DNA from 4 places in the Lachnoclostridium phytofermentans ISDg genome. Region 3 is predicted to be linked to each of the others. Evidence: riboswitches for the same ligand, from Rfam matches in the RefSeq annotation. Region 3 holds a riboswitch; each other region holds the start of a gene.
What was found. Region 3 has a riboswitch for cobalamin ahead of CPHY_RS03050 (ABC transporter substrate-binding protein). Riboswitches for the same ligand answer to the same signal wherever they lie in the genome.
Positions count from the first base shown of each region.

Region 1: it holds a riboswitch for cobalamin, as region 3 does, so the genes downstream of both, hemA (glutamyl-tRNA reductase) here and CPHY_RS03050 (ABC transporter substrate-binding protein) in region 3, are expected to answer to the same signal.
Region 2: it holds a riboswitch for cobalamin, as region 3 does, so the genes downstream of both, cbiQ (cobalt ECF transporter T component CbiQ) here and CPHY_RS03050 (ABC transporter substrate-binding protein) in region 3, are expected to answer to the same signal.
Region 4: it holds a riboswitch for cobalamin, as region 3 does, so the genes downstream of both, cobT (nicotinate-nucleotide--dimethylbenzimidazole phosphoribosyltransferase) here and CPHY_RS03050 (ABC transporter substrate-binding protein) in region 3, are expected to answer to the same signal.

Region 1 is NC_010001.1:1,705,994-1,711,414, reverse strand. Features, by position in the region: gene cobA (uroporphyrinogen-III C-methyltransferase) at 1-790, opposite strand, end outside; gene hemC (hydroxymethylbilane synthase) at 787-1,674, opposite strand; gene CPHY_RS07150 (precorrin-2 dehydrogenase/sirohydrochlorin ferrochelatase family protein) at 1,680-2,147, opposite strand; gene hemA (glutamyl-tRNA reductase) at 2,160-3,383, opposite strand; cobalamin riboswitch at 3,530-3,734, opposite strand; gene CPHY_RS07140 (TetR/AcrR family transcriptional regulator) at 4,041-4,625, opposite strand; gene CPHY_RS07135 (heavy metal translocating P-type ATPase) at 4,752-5,421, shown strand, end outside.
Region 2 is NC_010001.1:1,722,438-1,727,858, forward strand. Features, by position in the region: gene CPHY_RS07205 (cobyrinate a,c-diamide synthase) at 1-22, shown strand, start outside; gene CPHY_RS07210 (cob(I)yrinic acid a,c-diamide adenosyltransferase) at 59-583, shown strand; gene CPHY_RS07215 (precorrin-8X methylmutase) at 596-1,240, shown strand; cobalamin riboswitch at 1,475-1,680, shown strand; gene cbiQ (cobalt ECF transporter T component CbiQ) at 1,890-2,789, shown strand; gene CPHY_RS07225 (energy-coupling factor ABC transporter ATP-binding protein) at 2,810-3,661, shown strand; gene CPHY_RS07230 (energy-coupling factor ABC transporter permease) at 3,732-4,484, shown strand; gene CPHY_RS07235 (energy-coupling factor ABC transporter substrate-binding protein) at 4,484-4,816, shown strand; gene CPHY_RS07240 (sirohydrochlorin cobaltochelatase) at 4,984-5,421, shown strand, end outside.
Region 3 is NC_010001.1:716,272-721,692, reverse strand. Features, by position in the region: gene CPHY_RS03055 (FecCD family ABC transporter permease) at 1-660, opposite strand, end outside; gene CPHY_RS03050 (ABC transporter substrate-binding protein) at 733-1,752, opposite strand; cobalamin riboswitch at 1,924-2,154, opposite strand; gene CPHY_RS03045 (hypothetical protein) at 2,386-2,838, opposite strand; gene CPHY_RS03040 (response regulator) at 3,203-4,303, opposite strand; gene upp (uracil phosphoribosyltransferase) at 4,634-5,263, shown strand; gene CPHY_RS03030 (aldose epimerase family protein) at 5,420-5,421, opposite strand, start outside.
Region 4 is NC_010001.1:1,393,623-1,399,043, reverse strand. Features, by position in the region: gene CPHY_RS20650 (bifunctional adenosylcobinamide kinase/adenosylcobinamide-phosphate guanylyltransferase) at 1-196, opposite strand, end outside; gene CPHY_RS05840 (adenosylcobinamide-GDP ribazoletransferase) at 174-959, opposite strand; gene CPHY_RS05835 (bifunctional adenosylcobinamide kinase/adenosylcobinamide-phosphate guanylyltransferase) at 925-1,485, opposite strand; gene cobT (nicotinate-nucleotide--dimethylbenzimidazole phosphoribosyltransferase) at 1,482-2,549, opposite strand; cobalamin riboswitch at 2,776-2,979, opposite strand; gene CPHY_RS05825 (right-handed parallel beta-helix repeat-containing protein) at 3,307-4,866, shown strand.

The sequences.
Region 1 (5,421 bases), 990 kb from region 3:
GCTCCTTCGGTCTGGTAACCACAATCTTCTTACCTGATAATGGACGTTTTTCGTACCAGGAAAAATCATTCGCTAGCTGACATACTTTCCCCACTACGATAATTGCTGGAGTTTCGACCCCTTGTCTTTTTACTTCCTGTTCTAGCGTACCAATTGTCGCAACAATTTGTTTTTGCTTTGATGTAGTACCTTTTTGTAGGATTGCAGCTGGCATATCTGTTTCTATACCTGCCCTCATTAATCCATCGCAAATATCTCCCAGAGCGGAAGCCCCCATCAAAAATACCAGCGTTCCCTTGGTGCGAACAAGTGCATCAAAATCTATATCATAGGGCTTATCTTTTCCCCTATGCCCCGTAATGATATGAACGGAAGAACAATAATCACGATGGGTTACCGGAATTCCATGATATGCTGGTACGGATATGGCAGATGTTATACCGGGTACTATTTCAAAGGGTATGTCATATTCACTTAACAACTCGAGTTCTTCTCCGCCTCTTCCAAATAGGAACGGATCTCCACCTTTTAAGCGTACAACTTGTTTGCCAGACATAGCTTCTTGTAATAAAATTTGATTAATTTGTTTTTGAGGCATCGTATGATTTCCAGCACACTTCCCAACATCAATACATTTTACATCCTCAGGTATCATCATCAGGATTCCCTGACCAACCAGTCTGTCGTAAACTACCACATCAGCCTGCTCGATTGCCTTTTTTGCTTTAATTGTCAGTAAGTCTGTTTCTGCAGGACCTGCTCCTACAAGCCAAACCTTCCCTTTCTTCATCGCATGCACCATTCCGTTCTAAGCTTATTCGCTAACATCTCCCCCAGTTGCTCTGCATCTTCCTTCTTTCCGGTAAGATTTCCAGTGATATAATCACCGGTTATTTCATCGAAATATAAGCCTGTTACTGTAATCATTTCATCTTCAACCTTTGCATATGCTGCTACCGGGGAACTGCATCCTCCATTCAATGTCTTTACAAATGCTCTCTCACATACTGCTTGAAAGGTTGCCTCTTCATTATGAAATTGTTTTAAGAATTCATAACTTTCACCCGCTCTTCCCTGAACAGCCAGTATCCCCTGTCCGGCAGCTGGAATAATTTCCTCCGTCGTAAAGATTCGGCTGATACGGCTTTCTAATCCCAATCTCTTTAACCCTGCCGCAGCTAAGACAAGAGCACCATATTCTCCTCTATCAAGTTTCTCAAGCCTAGTAAGTACATTTCCTCTGATTCCTTTATAATTGGCACCTGGATAAATCTTTTTTAGTTGAAGCATTCGTCTCTGGCTGGAACATCCAATTGGTAAAACAGGGTCAATTTCTGTACATCCTAATGGTAAAACCAGCGCATCTCTTGGATCCTCCCTTTTTGAAAATGCTAAAATAGGTAATTCCTCCGGCGTTTCCATTGGCATATCCTTTAAGCTATGTACCGACAGGTCACTTCTCCCTTCGATAAGCGCTAAATCTAGCTCCTTTACAAAGAGACCTTTTCCTCCAATTTTGTCTAGGCTTTTATCCAGTATGATATCTCCTGTCGTCTTCATGGTAATAAGCTCAGTCTCTATTTCATTATGATATTGTTTTATAGAATCAATCAGTATTCTCGACTGTCTAACTGCCAGTTCACTTTCTCTGCTTCCGATACGAATTATTCTCATTGTCATCACTCACCTTTTAGCATATCTCTTATTTTCTGGGTAATTACTTTTACCTTTTTATGATCCTTACCACTTGCTGTAACACCAATTACTATGGGTTTCTGGACAGCAAGTCCTGGAAAAAAGAAATCAGATTTTGTCTGATCCGAAGCTACATTTATAAGAATCCCTTTTTCTTTACACTCTCTATGTATCATGTCATTGACTATAGGATCATTGGTTGCTGCCAGTACCATATAGGGCATCTTAATTTCACCTACCATATAGCATCTTTGTTCCAAAACAAGCTTATTTTGAGCTGACAGCTCCGAAATCTCCTTGGTACATGCTGGAGAAACTACTGTAATATCGGCTCCAAAATCCAATAAAGATAAAATCCTTCGTGTAGCAATCTTCCCTCCACCAAATACCACTATCTCTTTCTTATTCAAATCAACGAATAATGGAAAATATGCAGCTGCATCCTCAGACATGACTCTTTTCTCCTAATATATATTTTTTAGTGCTACCATACATTCCTGAAATGTAGCAGCACTTACATGATCTCTTAACCCAAACATCAACTTACTGACAACTTTATTCGTTGCAGAATGTACTGTTGCTGCTAATAATTCTTTATCGTTACTGTCCATTTCTATTTTTTTCATCGTTTTATCAATTCTTAGCCCCACATCGATCGCTGCATTTTCACTTAACGTCTGTACAACCTTGATGATGCCCCTGCACTCATACCAGGATATAAACTCATCCATCTTAGTTTTTAGTATCTCATCGATTTGACGAAGCTGTGTTTTCATTTCATCAGATACAGTTTCCACTTTGAAATGATCAATATCGTACAACGTTATATTTTTTAGTTCCGTAATCCTTGGATCGATATCCCTTGGAACAGCCAAATCAATAAATAATACTGGTTTCTTAAACTCCAGATTACTTAACTGCTCCAAATGAATTGTCATATTAGGACTTGAAGTAGCACTTATAACAAAGTCGTATTCCACGATATGTTCAAGTCGGTCTCCGTAATTGATTCTATTGCATCCAACTGGTATTTCAATGATACCACTTCGATATTGTCTGACTGTTACAGTAACATCGGAACCTTCCTCTTCTAGCTTTGTCGCTGCTAATTTCCCCATTTCACCATTGCCAATAACCAGGCATTTCTTTCCCTTAAAGAGATAATTAGATAATTTAAGCTCATGAACCACATGATGAATGACAGAAGAATTCACTACAGATAAATGTATCTGTGTCTTGACCTGCTTTGCCGAAGTAATGGCGAAACGAAACAGTGTTTCTAAAACACTGTCGGTACAGTAGTTCTCTCTACTGAGCTCCAATGCCTCTCTTACCTGTGTCAGAATCTGGTCTTCTCCAATGATTTTTGACTTTAAGCCACAGGTCATATAAAACAAATGCTCTATGGCGTCATACCCACCACGTTCAATAAAACAATGTCTATATCGATTGTCGTCAACCTTTTTTATTGAACATAAAATTTCATAAATAGAAGTTTCAAATTCTTCAAAGCAGCTAACCCACACTTCCATTCGATTACAGGTTGATAAAATAATACAACCATTGATTCCTTCTATTTCTTTTATATTAAGTAAAACATCCGCTGCCATTTTTTTCGTAAACGAAAATATTTCTCGTTCCTCGATAGATGCTTTATTATGATCAATTCCCAACATGCGGATACTCACTTTACTTCCTCCAAATATTTAAATAATAGTTCGACAATACTGTGCAAACAAAAAAAAGCCTTTTACATAAATTGTAAAAGGCGTAAAAGGAGATAGCTTCCCCATGGTGCTATCCCAATTACACCTAATCATCATTCGTAAATAAGTGTAAAAACTATCTTAAGGCAGGTCTTCTGACTCAGGCGTCAACACCATATCTCATCTTCCCATGTAATTTTACACAGTGATATTCAAGATATGATTCTTCCTTCACAGCGGCGAGACCGTATGGGATTTTCACCCATTTCCCTATTATCTTGGACTTCAATACCTAACGGCATGACACCAAGCACCTTAAAGATCTAAATTGTTATTTTAAAATAGTATCATTATAACTTTTATATGTCAATGATAACAAATCTCGTCATCTCTTCCAAAAGTTTGAATAATCTCTCCATTTCATCAAAAAAAGATTCTGCATAGGACAGAATCTTTGAATTCCAAAACACAACCAATTCATACGAATGCTATCGTTCGGCTAGGTTATTTTACTATTAACTTATATTTTCTCTTCTTTAACAGAATTACTTCTTTTTCATAGATTCCTTTTCATGACTTCTTTTTCACTTCTTTTTCACTTCTTTTTCACTTCTTTTTCACTTCTTTTTCACTTCTTTTTCACTTCTTTATTACTTCTATGAAATAGGATGCTACAACTTCTGGTTCTGGCTTCATATCTTTTTTCATCCACCACTTTACCAGCTCAACAAAGCTGCCCGCCATATGGTTCAACAGAAACTCCTCTGGTACATTATGATATCTTTCACTATCTATAAAGTCTGCAAATAGCTTTTCAAAATACCTCTTAAAATAACTCCAAAAGATATCAGCACTTTCATAAGTTAGAATTGACTTCATGTCATGCTTACTTTCTTTCAAATGATATAAAATATGAGTAATCTTCGCTTCAAAGTCCTTGTTCCCCGAAAAATCATGATGCTGTTCTGAAGATAAATCTTTAGCAAAAATATGATCAAAAATATCCCGACACAATTCATCCAACAATTGATCTTTTGTCTCAAAATGGGCATAAAATGTGCTTCTCCCAATATTGGCCTCATCTATAATATCCTGAACCGTTATCTGTGAATATTTTTTCATTGAAAGTAATCTGCTAAATGCCGTAAATATCGAATCTCTTGTTTTCTGTATCCTTCTATCCATACCAGTTCCTTTCCGTACAAAAACAATAATTTGTTTCATAACTTACAATCTACCATTTTTGATTGTTGATAATACAATACGGTAAAATATAATAATAGTAGAACAGAATGTTAGTTATCAAATAAAGTGTACTATATTATAGTAAGAATAGCGAGGAATAACAAAATGAAAAAATTCACTAACTTTTTAGCAGGAACCAAATTAACTGTTTTCTCTGGCATATTTCTAATTATTTCTTTCATTCTGATGATCACCAATAAAAAACTTCCAATTGACCCTGCATGGATTACGGTTTTCATTTCGGGTTTACCGTTATTATATCTCGCTTTCACAAGGCTCATATTCCAAAAATGGATTTCCTCTGCCCTTTTGATTTCTATTGCCATGATTGCTTCCATTTTCATTGGTGAGTTATTTGCTGCTGGTGAAGTTGCATTTATCATGGCCATCGGAGCTATACTTGAGGATATGACCGTAGCCAGAGCAAAAAAGGGAATCGGTAACCTTGTGTCACTCATCCCAACACAAGGCAGAAAGCTGATTACAAATGGGAACGGGTACTATGAAGAAATGATACCTACTGAACAAATACAGATAAATGATTTGCTTCGCATCTTACCTGGGGAGGCAATTCCTATTGATGGAATCATCATGAATGGGAATAGCTCTGTCGATCAATCTGTCATTACCGGTGAATCCCTTCCTGTTGATAAATCTACAAATGATACTGTTTTCTGTGGAACAATGAACTGTTTTGGAACCATTGATATAAAAGCTGTCCAAGTTGGAAAAGATTCGTCCTTGCAAAAAATGATTTTACTTGTCAAAGAAGCAG
Region 2 (5,421 bases), 1.0 Mb from region 3:
ATGTTTAAATAGAAAAAAGTGAAATTAGAATAAAATATGAAATGACAGAGAGGGGAATATGAGAGGCTTAATTCATATTTATGCAGGAGATGGAAAAGGTAAGACCACTGCATCCATTGGACTGAGTGTTCGATGTGCAGGTAGTGGAGGGGATGTAGTGTTTGCACAGTTCATAAAAAATAACCAATCAAGTGAGCTGAACATCCTTAAACAGTTACCTAATATTCAAGTTATAACCTGTGATAAAACATTTGGATTTATTTCAAAGTTAACAGAAAGTGAAAGACTTGAAGCGAAAAAAGTATATAGCGATCATTTTTGCAATGTGATAAAACAGGTAAAGTCAAAGGATTGCAAAATGCTTGTACTAGATGAGATTATTGGAGCATATAATTACAATGTAATTGATCGGCAAGAGTTAATTGACTTTTTGAAAAGCAAACCAGAATCCTTAGAAGTGATTTTGACGGGAAGGAATCCGGCTAAAGAATTGCTTGATATGGCAGACTATGTATCTGAGATAAAGAAAATAAAGCATCCATTTGACCAGGGGATTTGTGCAAGAATTGGAATTGAAAAGTAGGAGTTAATCAGAATGAAAATAGATTTAGAAAATGTTTTACCAGCTGATATTGAAAGGAGAAGTTTCGAAATAATCGAGCAGGAGTTAGGTGGGAGAATCCTTGATAAAGAAAAAGCTCCGATAATCAAACGCGTAATACATACATCTGCTGATTTTGAATATGCTGATTCATTGATGTTTTCTGAAAACGTAGTGGAATATGCCTTAGCTGCGATAAGACGAGGAGCCTGTATTGTCACCGATACTGAAATGGGAAAGGCGGGGATTAATAAAAAGGTTCTAGCGAAATATGGAGGTGAGGTACTTTGTTTTATGGCAGATGAGGAAGTTGCTAGGATTGCTAAGATAAACGGAAGTACAAGAGCAACCGCAAGTATAGATAAAGCAGCCCTACTCGATAAAGAAATCATATTTGCCATAGGGAATGCCCCTACTGCGCTTGTGCGTCTTTATGAACTGATAACTGAAAACAAAATAAAACCAGCTTTGGTAATAGGAGTCCCTGTTGGGTTTGTTAATGTGGTACAGTCAAAAGAGTTGGTCATCAATTCTTCAGCTCCATACATTGTCGCGCGAGGAAGAAAAGGCGGAAGTAATGTGGCAGCAGCAATATGTAATGCTTTGCTCTATATGGTTGATGAAACTAGAGGAGCATAATGTATTTAGAAATATTTTAGAATAATGTATTTAGAAATATTTTAGTATAATGTATTAAGAAATATTTTAGTATAATGTATTTAGAAATATTTTAACATAATGGATTTATAAATATTTTAGTGTAATGAGTCTGTAATTATTACTTGTAAATATTAGCGTTATGCATTTGTAAGTATTTTTTAACTCAGCCATATTCCTAAGTTAGAGTAAAATTTATTTATATAAAAAAACTGAATAGAATTGAATTATACAAATTTTGTGCGAGTTCTCTCGTACAGGAAGTTGGGTGCAATTCCCACACAGGAGCGCTACTGTGATAACGGAGCAGTTTTCGAAAAGAACCTGAATAGTATGTTCTTTGACCACTGGAAGTAATTCTGGGAAGGTGAAAAATTTGCGGTGATGTTTAAGTCAGAATACATTTGTATAATGAAATGTACTGTATATTGTTTCAATATACAAAAACTCTTCGATCTCAAGAGGTACACACCTGATAGCTGCAATTTTTTAGAGAAGATTGTATTATTTCTTTTACCCTAAAATAATTACAGTATATTTGTGTGCTAAAATTACAGAACAAAGCTGTATTGAGTTCGTTTGAACTTAGTATGGCTTTTTTTAATTTTAGATGGAAGGCAAGGTTATTTATATGACAAAATTAATTGCTTTTTGCACCATATTTGTGGTGGCTGTCATTTTTTCTATATGGGAATTTCGAAAAAAACATGTTCATAGCAACAGTGCACATAAGCATCATCATGGAATAAAACATAAGCATGGAGAAGGGTTTTCCATTGACTTATATGCTTATACATCTCATATCAGAGACTGGAGTTCTGATTTTAAAGTTACCTTTTCAGTCATAGTCATGATTTTAAGTATTGTACTGAACAATCCTTATGTATCCGTTGTAATTATTTTTGCAATGGCTTATATCACTGTGGTAAAAGGTGGTTTGTCGATAACAGAATATTTATCATTTTTGGCGATTCCATTATCTTTTATTTTGCTTGGTACATTTACGATTGCCATTGATTTTTCAAAAGAACCAATAGGTCAATATAATTTGTATCTTGGCTTTTGTTATGTATTTACTTCTTTAGTACAACTAAAGAAAATGTTGTTTTTAATACTTAAAGTTTTTGCAGCTGTAAGCGCTCTACAGATGATGACATTATCTACTCCATCAAGTGAAATCATCGCTGTTTTAAGAAAAGTTCATATGCCAAAACTCATTCTTGAATTAATGAACCTAATTTACCGTTTTATTTTTATTCTAGTTGATGTTTATAGGCAGATGAAAAACTCAGCAGAAGCACGTCAGGGTTATTGTGATTTTAGGACCTCTTGTATTACTTTTGGGAGTATTGCAAGTAATATGCTTGTCGTTTCACTGAAAAAGGCAAATGCTTATTACAATGCTATGGAAGCCAGATGTTACGATGGGGAATTACATTTTTTGGAAGAAAAAAAAGCGATAAAGTGGAATCAACTAATTGCAGCAACTGCATTTATTATGTTTCTGTTTTTGCTCTGGGGAATCATGTGATGGAGAGGAAAGTGTGAATAATGAAGAAACCAATATTACAGGTTGAAAATTTATATTATGCCTATGGAAGTGGAGAGACCGTATTAAACGGAGTGAATGTCGAGATTTACGAAGGCGAAAAAATAGCGGTGGTAGGCTCAAATGGTTCTGGAAAATCTACATTTTTTCTAAATGTGAATGGTGTACTGACCCCAGATCAGGGGGAAATAACTTACCGGGATACGATAATCAATAAGAAAAATTTAAGAGAACTTCGAAAAAACATTGGAATTGTATTTCAGGATGCAGATAACCAGATTATTGCTTCTACCGTAAGGGCTGAAGTAGGATTTGGTCCAATGAACTTAAAACTTCCCAAAGAGGAGGTTAAAAAACGGGTTGAAGAAGCATTGGAATACATGAACATTACGGAGTTTATTGACAGACCACCTCATTATTTAAGTGGAGGAGAAAAGAAGCGGGTATCGATTGCTGATATCATAGCTATGAAATCAGATGTCATCATATTTGATGAACCAACGGCAGCGTTGGATCCTTTAAATGCAACGATGCTAGAAGATGTTCTAGAGAAACTGAATATGGAAGGTAAAACAATGTTGATTTCTGTCCATGATGTGGATTTTGCATACCGATGGGCGGAAAGGGTGCTTGTATTTCATCGAGGAAAAATTATTGCGGATGGAACACCGCTAGAAATATTCCAAAATGAAGAAATTTTAATTCAAACAAATTTAAAGCAACCAATTATGTTAGAAGTCTATGAAGCTCTTATAGAAAAACAGATATTAGAGGATTTAAAGATATATCCCAAAACACCCGCGGAATTTAGAAATATCCTGGGGAACAAGTATAGTTCATTAAGCATGAGGTAAACGAAATGCTTTTGATAAATTAATGTAATAGTTTTTAGTGACGTCCCATTAAAAACAAAAAGGAGGAAAAATGAATAAGAAAGAAAAAAGAATTGTTGCTATTGCAGCAGCATTTGCGTTATGTTTTGGAATTTCTCCAGCAGTAAACGCAATGCACATCATGGAAGGATATCTTCCACCGAAATATTGTATCACTTGGGGGATACTGTCTATTCCATTCCTTGTAGCTGGATATTTTTCAATCAAGAAAACGGTATCTAAGCAACATAGATCGATTACTATGCTTGCGATGGCAGGTGCGTTTGTTTTCGTACTTTCATCCCTGAAGATACCTTCAGTTACAGGTAGCTGCTCACATATGACGGGTACCGGATTAGGTGCCATTTTATTTGGACCAAGTGCAGTTAGTATTCTTGGTATTATCGTACTTATTTTCCAAGCTATTTTACTTGCTCATGGTGGATTGACGACACTTGGCGCAAATACATTTTCAATGGCGATTGCAGGCCCATTTGTTTCGTTTGGCATCTATAAATTATGTCAAAAGTTAAAAGTTAATAAGCTTTCTGGAATTTTTCTTGCAGCATTTGTTGGTGATTTATTTACATACTGTGTAACGAGTATCCAGCTTGCTCTTGCCTATCCTTCAAGTAATGGTGGTGTAGGAGCTTCTGCTCTTAAATTCCTTGCAGTCTTTGCACCGACACAGGTACCATTGGCTATTATTGAAGGTATTTTAACTGTAGTTATTATGATTGGATTAGAAACATATGCGAAGGCAGAGCTGAACGATTTAGGCTTGGTGAATGGAGGTATTAATTAATGTCAAAGACAAAAAGAACAGTTATAATCTTATTAGTTGTTGCTGTATTAATTGCAGTTATCCCGTTATTCGTGTTAAAGGGCGCTGAATTCGGTGGCTCTGATGATGCAGGTAGCCAAGTTGTTTCAGAGATTACAGGCGAAGAATATGAACCATGGTTTACTCCTGTTATGGAAACATGGATTGGTGGAGAATTACCAGGTGAAATTGAAAGCTTAATCTTTTGCGTACAGACCGGTATTGGTGTAGGTGTTTTAGCTTTCTTTATGGGTAGATTTGTAGAGAGAACAAAAAAAGAAAATAGACAAGCAAAAGAAAATGTAATGAGTTAAATTCTAAGCCTCATCTAGTCTTATTCTGGATGGGGCTTGGAATTTTGGTATAGCAGTACCAAATACTAAGATGGTAAATTCTTAGATTAATACTATAAAGATAGGTAGAGGTGATAGTGTGGTAAATCAAGGCTTTTCACACTATTGCGACAGAATGGAGGATTTATATGAAAAGAAAAGCAATTCTTGTAGTAAGTTTTGGTACAAGTCATAATGATACACGTCAAAAGACGATTGATCAAATTGAGATGGATATACAACAGGAATATCTGGAGTATGCTATCTATCGTGCATTTACAAGTAAAATGATTATAAATATTCTAGGGAGTAGAGATGGAATTCATGTATTTACAATGACAGAAGCAATGGAGCAGATGAAACTAGATGGCATTGAAGAAGTTATTGTTCAACCTACACATATTTTAAATGGAATTGAAAATGACATCATGATTCACGACGTCAATTTATATAAAGAAGACTTTAATGTTATTTTATTTGGAGCACCGTTATTGAATGTGACTGAGGATTATAAGAAGGTAATAAAAGCATTTGTAAAGAAGATACCAGCACTCAGCCAAAATGAAGCTATCGTTTGTATGGGACAT
Region 3 (5,421 bases):
TATCGTAGCACAGACAACAAAAAACAGGAGAAGAAATCCGACTTTCTTCATGCTAGCTGCAGAAAAGCTTCCAAGAGTCCACATATAAACCTTTTCTATCTGCTCTCTTCTAATACTCATTAATAAGGAAATCATAGCAGACAACATAGAACTAATCGCTGTACCAGTTAGCACAATATGAGTAACTGAACCAGTACTTCCAGTAAACGCAATTTGGTATACTAAGAAAACAGTAAGTAGAGCTCCAACAAAGGCAAATGCCCCTATCACACCCAGACCAAAAAATGATATCGTCATACCACTTAGTGTAGCTATCGTAGCTCCAAGAGCTGCACCAGAGGAAATGCCAAGTATCTGTGGGTCTGCAAGTGGATTACGAAATAATCCTTGAAAACATGCCCCTACTAACGCAAGTGAGGCTCCGCTTAAACCAGAGAGTAAAATCCTAGGTATTCGAATATTCCAAATAATCGTAACATAATTTTTAGGTATATCCGAAGTTTCTATTAACTTTCTAATAATCGGTATTTTACTTAGAAGGACCTTTAAACTATCATATATTGTTATGTTGGCTGAACCAACTGATGCTGTGACAATAATCGTAATAAGTAGTAGCAACGTAAACACTAGATAATAAAATGAAGTCTTTCTTTTGTTCATATTAATAATCAGGCCTTTCCATAACTGCAAACTTTGAACCACAGGTACAAAGTTGCGTATTTACTCCAGTATCTATTGAAATGCTTCTGGATGCAGTATTTTTGCTACCTCTAAAATTCCATCAGCAACACGATAACTTTGACGTTCCAGTAAATTATTATCAATACTATACACTTGATTATTCTTTACAGCACTTAAATCTTTATAGTTATCACTTGAGATAAAGCTATCCTTCATACTGGAATCTAAAATAATTACCTCTGGGTCTGCATCAATTAAACTTTCTAATGTATATGACCATCCACTAACATTTTTAGCAATATTATCTCCACCTGCTAGTGTTAATAAATTTCCGATAAAGGTATCACCTCCGGCTGTATAATCTCCGTATTCCCCAAAACCTACTACATAATATACAGTCTTCTTAGGAAGTGACGCAACCTTCTTTGTTACATCTTCTATTTGTGTTTTCATTGTTTCTACAAGCTTTGCTGAATTATCCTGACAATTAAATATCTGTCCAATTAAATCAATCATCCCATAGATACCAGCAACATCTTTATCTTCATTCGCTACAACGACCGTAATTCCAACCTCTTTAAATTTTTGAATAACATCTTCCGTCCATAGGGAAGAAGCTAATACAACATCTGGAGCTAGACTTACAACTTTTTCTATATCAGGATTATAAAAATCTCCGATAGATTCAATAGACAATGCTTCCGCTGGATAATCACAATAATCCGTACGTCCAATCAATTTATCTGATAGCGAAAGTGCATATAATATCTCTGTGATACTAGGAGAAAACGATATCATTGTTTGAGGTTCATTTTCAAACGTAATGGTAGTTCCCATAGTATCGGTAACTGTGAGTGGGTACTTAGTTTCATTATTCTCTGTAGTATCCTCTGGTAAGCCAGTCGGGGTTGTGGCTGGTTCTGTGCCAGTTGATGGCTGAGCAGTAATTTGTGCCTCTGAAGTTGGCATTTCATTAGTTTCATGATTCTCATTGCCTGCTTTTGTCCCACAACCTGTCATGACAATGGTTAGAATCAATCCAAGTGTCAATAGTTTTTTAAATTTCTTCATTTAGCCTCCATGCTGCGACTATCTTTTTAGGAGCCGCTAATGGCGTGGGTTTGGCGCAGCACAAACTTGTCTGTGTAAAGTTTTAGAATTTCTTAGGCGGCGTCTTTTGGCGCCTTAGATATTCTCTTCACACTTACTCCCTTTTTGATCCGCAACTCCCTCCGAGTGCAGATGATTCATTCTCATATGGCAGGTTTCCTGGCTCATGGTCATTTTACTCATTGCTGTCTTCTCATATCATTCTTCGCTTTTTAAGGCTAGGAGCCGTATCCTTAACGCTAAAGAAGATACAATGACACTTCCGCAATTTTCATTCCATTGACAGTAACGGGGGCTGCTGTGGATTTTCACCACATTCCCTTTTAACTTATATTAAGAAGCACCACATGGTCGCAATTATTATACCCGTAACTTGGATACAATACAAGTAAATTTTAACAACAAGAAATCACATAGATAATAATTACTCATCAAAAAAAGACTGTCATAAAAGATTTAATGACAGTCCTTCTCCTATTACGTTTCATTTTGTAACTTTATTGGAAAAGCCAACCTATTTATTCTATGAAATACTATCTTCCTGATATATACATTAAATATACATGGAATATATATTAGTAAACGTATCTATTATCATAAGTTACGCCTTTTCACATGGCCCAAAATAATCTTTTCTAAGACAGACTTATATACTAAAACGATCTGAGCATCAATAAAGCAATATTTATTGAGAACAAATTCATAAGTCTTCATTAGAAACAGAACGCTCATCGTACCAAGAGCAGTAATCGCAATCATTGGTACTAAACCTTTCAATAGAATAAATGTAGAGGCAGCAATATAGAATACCACAGCAAACATATAATTTTTACTGATTCGAAAAGCAAGCAACATAGCATCGTTTAATCTATCATGCATCCGTGCAATCGATTCAATATCTTTATCCTTAAGCCTGGTGTAGATATCCTCAAAGACCTCTTTACTCTCTAGTGATTTGTTCTTGAGATTTTTTTGAATGTATGTGAAATACTTATTGTAGTTGACTTCTCCTAATTCCTTGCGTATTAATTTCTTGAATACACTCATCATATCCCCATTTCCTTTCGGTGGAATTGAACCTGTCTTTAGTATTTGCGAAGTCCTCTAATAAAGTCTTGTAATTTCTGGTTAGTTTGTAAAATTTGAAAATAAGATGACAAAACTTGGCTATGTCATGAACAATAAATTATATATTCACAAAATGTTCATAAGTTAGCCATACTATCATCATATTCATATCTTATAATACAAATATAACATAAATATGTTTACAAGATAATTTTTTTCATAAAACAAAGCCCGGCAGTTACCCTCCCCCTCTACCGGGCTTCTCCTCTGCCCTTTTTTCGAAATTACTTAGACTTTTTATCTCTATTCTTTCAAATCTTAATTTTCTCAAATCTTAATTTCATCAAATTATAATTTGATTCACATACTTTGCAGTGTTTTCATAATCAAATTCTTCCGCTGCTTCCATCGCTTGATGAATCTTTTTTTGATTTTCCTTAGATACCATCGTTAACAGTAGTCTTAATCCATTTATAATCTCAAAATATTCATAATGACTAATATGATATAATACTTTCCCCTGCTGCTTTGCGATTACTTCTTTAGAACAGTTAGAAATCCCCATGGTTTCATTCTTAGGATTTCTTCTATTATTATATGCGATTAACGCTTGTTCGAGTTCACTACAAAATAAGTTAATGCGCATGAGAAATCTCTTTAGTTGTTCCATCTGGCATTCATGGATAGAATTATTATGTTCCAATGATTCCTCGCTCATTCTTTTCATTTCAAGGGCAGTTGCATCTTCCGCTAATTCTCTTGATCCCAAATGATACAATATACTTTTTAAAGAATGGCATTCTGCTTGCATAATACCACGTTCTTTCTCTTCTGTAATAAGTTCTAACTTATCTTTTGATTGAATTAATTGTTTCATCGATGCTTCTGCTATGCGGATATAATTATCCACCTGATTTAGAGCATAATGCAAGCCTAATCTACAATCAAGCGTAGTAACCTGTTGAAATATTTCTATAAATTCTGATACTTCATCCGTTCTTTCCCCAATCTCGTGAAAGGAATCTATCAAATTCTCACATAATTTTTCTTTTGGTAACCATCTTTTTAAACATTGACTTAGCTTATCTGCCTCAATTGGTTTTTCTAATACATCAGAAAATTCATTTGTTGTTGCGATTTTTTCATTTTCACCGATGAGAGCACCTGAAATCGCTATAATCACCTGACCGAATTTTCCCACTAATTTATGTATCCTTTTCGCAGTTTCAACTCCATCTATTTCTGGCATCATGAGATCCATAAAAATTAAGTCATAATCTTTTTCAGCCACCTTTTCTAAGGCATCCCGTCCGCCTCCTGCAGTTTCAACAGAAAGACCATATGTCTTTAACATCATTCCTCCTGCTATCAGATTAACAGGATTGTCATCTACGATTAAAGCTGTGGCTCCAATTTTATCCCCATGAAAGATTGTATCAATCACACACAACATCCTCCTTTACTTTTATTATCTATCACATCACAATGTTATAGTTTTTCCATTCATTCACTTTGTCTCCCATATCCTAACAAATTTAAAGACTAAAATCAAGATTTTCCATTTTTTTCTTTAAAACTTTTCTTTATTTTATTATCACTTTTTGTTATAATAGTCGGTAAGAAAAAATTTGAAGTCGGGACGCACGCAATAGCGGGCGTTCTAACCATGAATACAATTCTGTGAACTCCCACATATTATGGATTAGTACACAGAAAATATTGCAACAAAAGTTTAAGTGCATGAAAAATGCATAAATATCCTGGAGGTATCATTATGTCAAATGTTTGCATTATGGATCATCCTCTAATCCAACATAAGATTGGTATTATGAGAATGAAAACCACATCTACTAAAGAATTTCGTGATTTAGTAGCCGAAGTAGCTATGCTTATCTATTATGAGGCAAGCCGCAACCTACCATTAGCTGATAAGGAAGTGGAGACTCCACTTACTAAGGCTATTGTTAAAGAAATCGAAGGTAAGAAATTATGTGTCGTTCCAATTCTACGTGCCGGAATGCATATGGCAGACGGTATTCTTAATCTAACACCGAATGCAAAAGTAGGCCACATAGGATTATATCGTAACGAAGAAACTCTTGAACCTGTTGAGTACTTCTGTAAATTACCATCTGACGCTCCTGATCGCGAAATCTTTGTTGTGGATCCAATGCTAGCTACTGGTGGTTCTGCTATTGCAGCTATCACATTATTAAAAAGACGCGGCATTGAAAAAATTCGTTTCCTCTGCCTAATTGCAGCTCCAGAAGGTCTTAAAAAATTACAAGAAGCTCATCCAGACGTTGATGTTTTTATCGGTGCACTTGATGAGCGTCTAAATGAACAGGGTTATATTTTACCTGGTTTAGGTGATGCTGGTGATCGTATCTACGGTACAAAATAATCTCGGAACATGATTCTATTTGGAGATTATAATTCCAATTAATTTATAATATTATTTCACCATGTTTTAGTATTATAAAAAGAGAAAGGGCTGTTGCCATTTTAAACACTCCCTGTCAAGAGACAATGAGCAGTTTAAAATGGCAACAGCTCCTTTTT
Region 4 (5,421 bases), 680 kb from region 3:
ATTTTGTTATCATCTCTTCATCCGAAAGTGAAGAATAATCTTCTTTCATCCACTCACGAATAGTATCCTGTAAAGAATTAAGTATCTGCTTTGTCTCATCTATTACGCTCTCTGCTACAGCATCTATAGCTAATCCTGAAACTTTCATAGTATATTCTAATTTTCCTGAAGCCCTACCACCAATGACCAGTTCCATATATTATTACTCCTTCCGCAATTACGACAGCTAATCCAGCCATCAGTTCACAACGTACTAAAAAATAACCTGCTAAATCTCCTGTCGTACCTCCAAACAACTGATATGCTAACTTCTTATACCGAATAAAACATAGCAAAGCTGTTAACATTCCAACTACTGTTAGAATTGGAGAAACCAATAACATGCCTATTACAGTAATCACTAAGTAGATAACCATACTGATTGTTACCTTCCTTTTATGTGCTGCTTGCTGAAATGTTGCTACCAGACCATTTGATTTTGCTGTCTTGAATTGAACGACTGCTAAACCACTTAAGGCTCTTGACACAACAAAAAATATGGCGATGATAATACTGCTTTTTAAAGTTAAAACCGAAACCATACCAAAGTACAACAAAAAATAAACTCCGCTACGAATAATTGCAAATGCTCCGGAATGCGGATCCTTTAATATTTCTAATCTTCGTTCTTTAGACTGGTAAGAAGAAATTGCATCCATGGTATCACAATAACCATCCATATGAATCCCACCAGATATTAAGATTGGAATTGATGTTAGCAAAGCTGCGATTAAGATATCACCAAGCTTAAGAAGATGTCCTATTTGAAAGGTAAGAAAGAACACTCCTCCTATCACCGCCCCAATCAAGGGAAAGAAACAAATCGCATAACGCATAGACGATTCCTCCCATTCCTTCATGGGAACTCTAATCTTTGAATACATACTAAATGCAATCCATAAAGAATTTAGCCACTTCATAATAACCTCTTTCCCCTTTATGATTTAAAGGAATACCACAAACTACTTCATCAACGTGCTCAAAGTCTACTGCTAACCTTGTATGAAGTTCTCCAAGTGCTTTGATATATAAGGAAGTACCCTCGTCGTAACTGATTCCATCAAATCCGATATCATTGGATACTACAATTAAGTGTGTCGTTTTTTCAGAAAGCAGCTCAACTTGTCTTAGTACTCCATCTATCACCCCATCCGCACCAATTCCTATCGGATCAAACATCTCATTTGCTAGAAGATTAGATAAACATTCCAATAACACGACGCTATCTTTGGGAATAGATACTTCATTCACCGTCAGCGATTTCTCAATTGTATGAAAATTTCTTCCGCTTCGTAGTAAACGATGTCTCTTTACACGCTTCTTTCCTTCTTCTCCATACACTTGCATCGTAGCTAGATAATACACAGGCAAATTGAAAGAATCCGCAATTTCTTCTGCATAGGCAGACTTGCCACTCCCGCTGCCTCCGGTGATTAAATATCTCATAATGGTTTATACTCCTCTATTTGTATATCAGTAAAGGTTGGCATACTGCGATATTCACTTAATGCCATCTCAAGTAGTGGCATTACCGCAACAGCTCCTGTTCCCTCACCTAAAGATAGGCGACATTGGATGATAGGATTTAGTTTAAGTTCTTCCAGTATCATTTGTGCGGCTGGCTCACCAGATTGATGAGAGGCAACCATCGTATATTTGCAAGGTTCACATAATCTGGTAGCTAGAAGCGCTGCTGCTGAGGATATAAAACCATCAATGACAATAGGTACCTCAAAAAATGCTCCTCCAAGATAGACACCAACCATGGCTGCCAAATCAAAGCCTCCAACCTTCTTTAAGATTTCCCAAGGCTCCTCTGGGTTTAAATGATGAAAAGCGATTGCTTCCTCGATTATCTTTGCCTTATGCGTAATTCCTTCCTTACTTAAGCCTGCTCCCTTTCCTGTTACATTCTTCGCAGGTACTTGAAGGAGAGCAGCAGTGACAGCGCTACTGGTAGTCGTATTGCCAATTCCCATCTCCCCCGTTGCTATAATTTCATAACCTGATTCTTTGTATTCCTTCACTAATAAGATACCGGCTTCTATACAATTACATAACTCATCTTCTGTCATAGCCTCCATCTGAGAAAAGTCTCTTGTTCCTCTTCTTGCCTTCAGACAGCGCATTTCCTCTACTTCAGTTAGCATACCAACATCAACTGGAATTACCTCAGCGTTAGCCACTTTTGCAAAATGATTGATGCTGGCTCTCCCATGAAGAATATTTTGAGCTACAACCGCAGTCACTTCACTTCCAGTCTGGGAAATCCCCTGTGCTACAATCCCATTGTCCGCACAAAATACCATGCAACAACGTTTCTTAAGCGTTATCTTAGGATTGATAGAAACCAGTGTTGCAACAGCATCCTCCAGATATCCAAGTCCATAAAGTGGTTTTGCAATCTTATCCCAGTACTTATTAGCTTCTCTTTTTCTTTCTTCAATTTCACTAAAATCTCTTGTTATCAGCTGTCTTATGATAAGTTTACAATCAATTTCCCGCTCCATAATAATTCCTTTCTTGTCTCATACCTTTTTATGGACTTTCCCTTTTTAAGGTCTTTCCCTTATTCTTGCAATAATGACCAACGTGACTTAACCATACATATAGGAAATTGCAGCGCAAATTCCTATAAACTAAAAAATGCCTCATACACAAAATAGCATAAGAGGCATAACAAAAAAACTCCCTAAATGAGTTCTTTACTACACCAGCTATTCACCGTAGCCTTGTGTTATTTCTTATAGTGAGGCAGGTCTTCTGGCTTTGGCTTCAGCACATACTACAGTCTTCCCGATTACTCAGTGACATGTCCTACATTCGTAAGTGAAGTATGCTCTTCCATTACAGCGGCGGGACCGCATGGGATTTTTCACCCATTTCCCTATTATCCTTGGCTATAAATCATGCCAAGGCACCTCTCTACATTATATTTTTAAGATAGAATTTCAGTACATGTAAAAAATTTAATTCTCTTATTTGGAAATTAAACCCGCTTCATTATAACTAAAAAATCAAAGGATGTAAAGTATCTACCGTAATTAATCCTTATAATCCCTGATAATAACCAATAATATACAATGGAATAACTACTTTAAAAATGTTACAATATTATTACAGAAATATTTCATTTTGGTAATTCTATAACAAAATATCCTCATGTTCTGAATCTCCTGACAAAAAGATGTAACCTATTTGACTCTTTTTTGTCGCACTTTTATGAAATACTTAAGATATCTAAAATACGAAAGAATGGTAATGAATATGAACTACAAAGTTAAATTAGGCACTCTAGTAACATCTCTGGTTTTATCTGGATATATTACAACTATCCCAGTAGCTCACGCTACTTCATATAAAATCTCCCCCCCACTTATAACAACCTCTCGCTTCATCACTTCTAATGTAGGATCTCACGAGGTATCAGTCCGACAAGGTCAAAATAAGATAGATCTCGACGTTAGCGTTACAAAAAATGCGACCGCGTCGGAAATTCAGCAATTATTAGATTATAACAAGAATAATGTATACAACCTAACCATAAGAATACCATATGGTACCTATGTACTTGATCAAGAACTTCGTATCTATTCTAATACTACAATTATTGTTTCTACTGGAGCTAAATTAATGAAGAACCACCAACGTGGAGCCATGATTGCAAATGATATGAGTAAAGATAACGGTGGTTATTCTACTACCGAAAATATCACCATCGATGGGGGTATCTGGGATTCCTCTATGATAGCAGGCTATAACAAGGGTACGGAGAGTTTTCGTTTTATACACGCTACAAATGTTACCGTTAAAAACGCAACCATTCGTAATGTACCAGACAAAAGCCACCTTATTACCTTTGCTGGTGTTAAAAACGGTACTATAGAAAATTGCATACTCTTTGGTTATAATGGTGAAACGTTAAAAGAAGCGATTCAGCTCGACATCGTTCATGACAATATCATCGTTCCTTCCATGCAGTCAAGTTCTATCCTATATGACGATTTACCATGTGATACAATTGTCATAAAAGATAACCTAATATACAACTTTCCCCGCGGTATTGGTTCCCATACTTCTGTCCAAGGAGTTTTCCATACTAACATAACAATTGAGAATAATAGGCTTCATGATATCTCGGAAGCTGCCATTAAAGTTTATAACTATACAAACACCAATATAAAAAACAATATCATAGATAGAGCAGGTGTTGGGATTCTTGTCTATACGACAATTGCAAATGAGGAGATGAATTATCTTCCTGCTCTTCCAAGTACGAAAAAACAGCCCCTTCCTAAAAATTATCGCATCGTAATTGAGGGAAATACTATTAAGAATATGAGACAATATCTAGAAGGTTCAACGCTTACCTGGGGTGATGGAATACGTGTTATTGGTAGCAAAGCACGACCTTTATCCAATGTTTCTATTAGAAAGAATAAGCTAACAAAGACAGCCCGCTATGGAATCTTTGTAGAATACTCCCCTAACTGTTATATTGGTAGCAACTATATCACTGATACCTATCGTTATGCAATTTGCGTACACAATAGTAACTCAGGTAATCTATACTGGAACCAGATTAGTAAAGCGGGAGCGAAAAACAGCTATTATGGAGGAATTGGTGTATCATATACCCAAAATTTAAAGATCTATAGTAATAAGATAAACGTGACAGCCAAAAATGGTATTTATCTAAATTCAACTACAAGAAACTGCAATGTTACCTGGAATAAGATCACCGGTGTAGCCGCTGCTCAAGCTATTTATGCAGATACAAAAGATGGACATACGGTTAAAAATAATACACCGAAAGTAAAAAAGTAATTTGTTAGTTTTGTTATAGAACAATGAAGTGGCGGTTTTCTGAACTATCTGATGATTCCAAGATAATTACGCCATACGGCACATTTAAACCAAAAAAATTTCCATACGAAAAGTTGCTATTTCCGGAAGAAGAAAATTGTGTGGATCACATACTAAAGCTTTATTTCTAATAGCCAGTAACATTACCTGTGCTAGAACTACTATGAATATGAACCTTTTGGGGACATTATTTTTATGAAAAAGAGGAGCTTATGCTCAATAGCTTTTATATCTACTATTGAGCATAAGCTCCCTTTATGATTGCATATTCTTTTATTATCGTTGTTGTTGCTTTCTTATACGCTCTGTGCATTCTTTTCAAGCACTAAATAAGCACTCGCTACTTTTCAACTTAGCTAGTTCTTACTTCATAGCTTTTCAAGTATAAAGCAGCTCTAATATCTTTTTTAAAGATTTAAACATGCTGATAAACCATATCAAGTTGGAATTCTGTTTCACTACCAACATATCCTATCTTTTCATAAACATGCTTTGCTGGCTCATTTAACTCGTCTG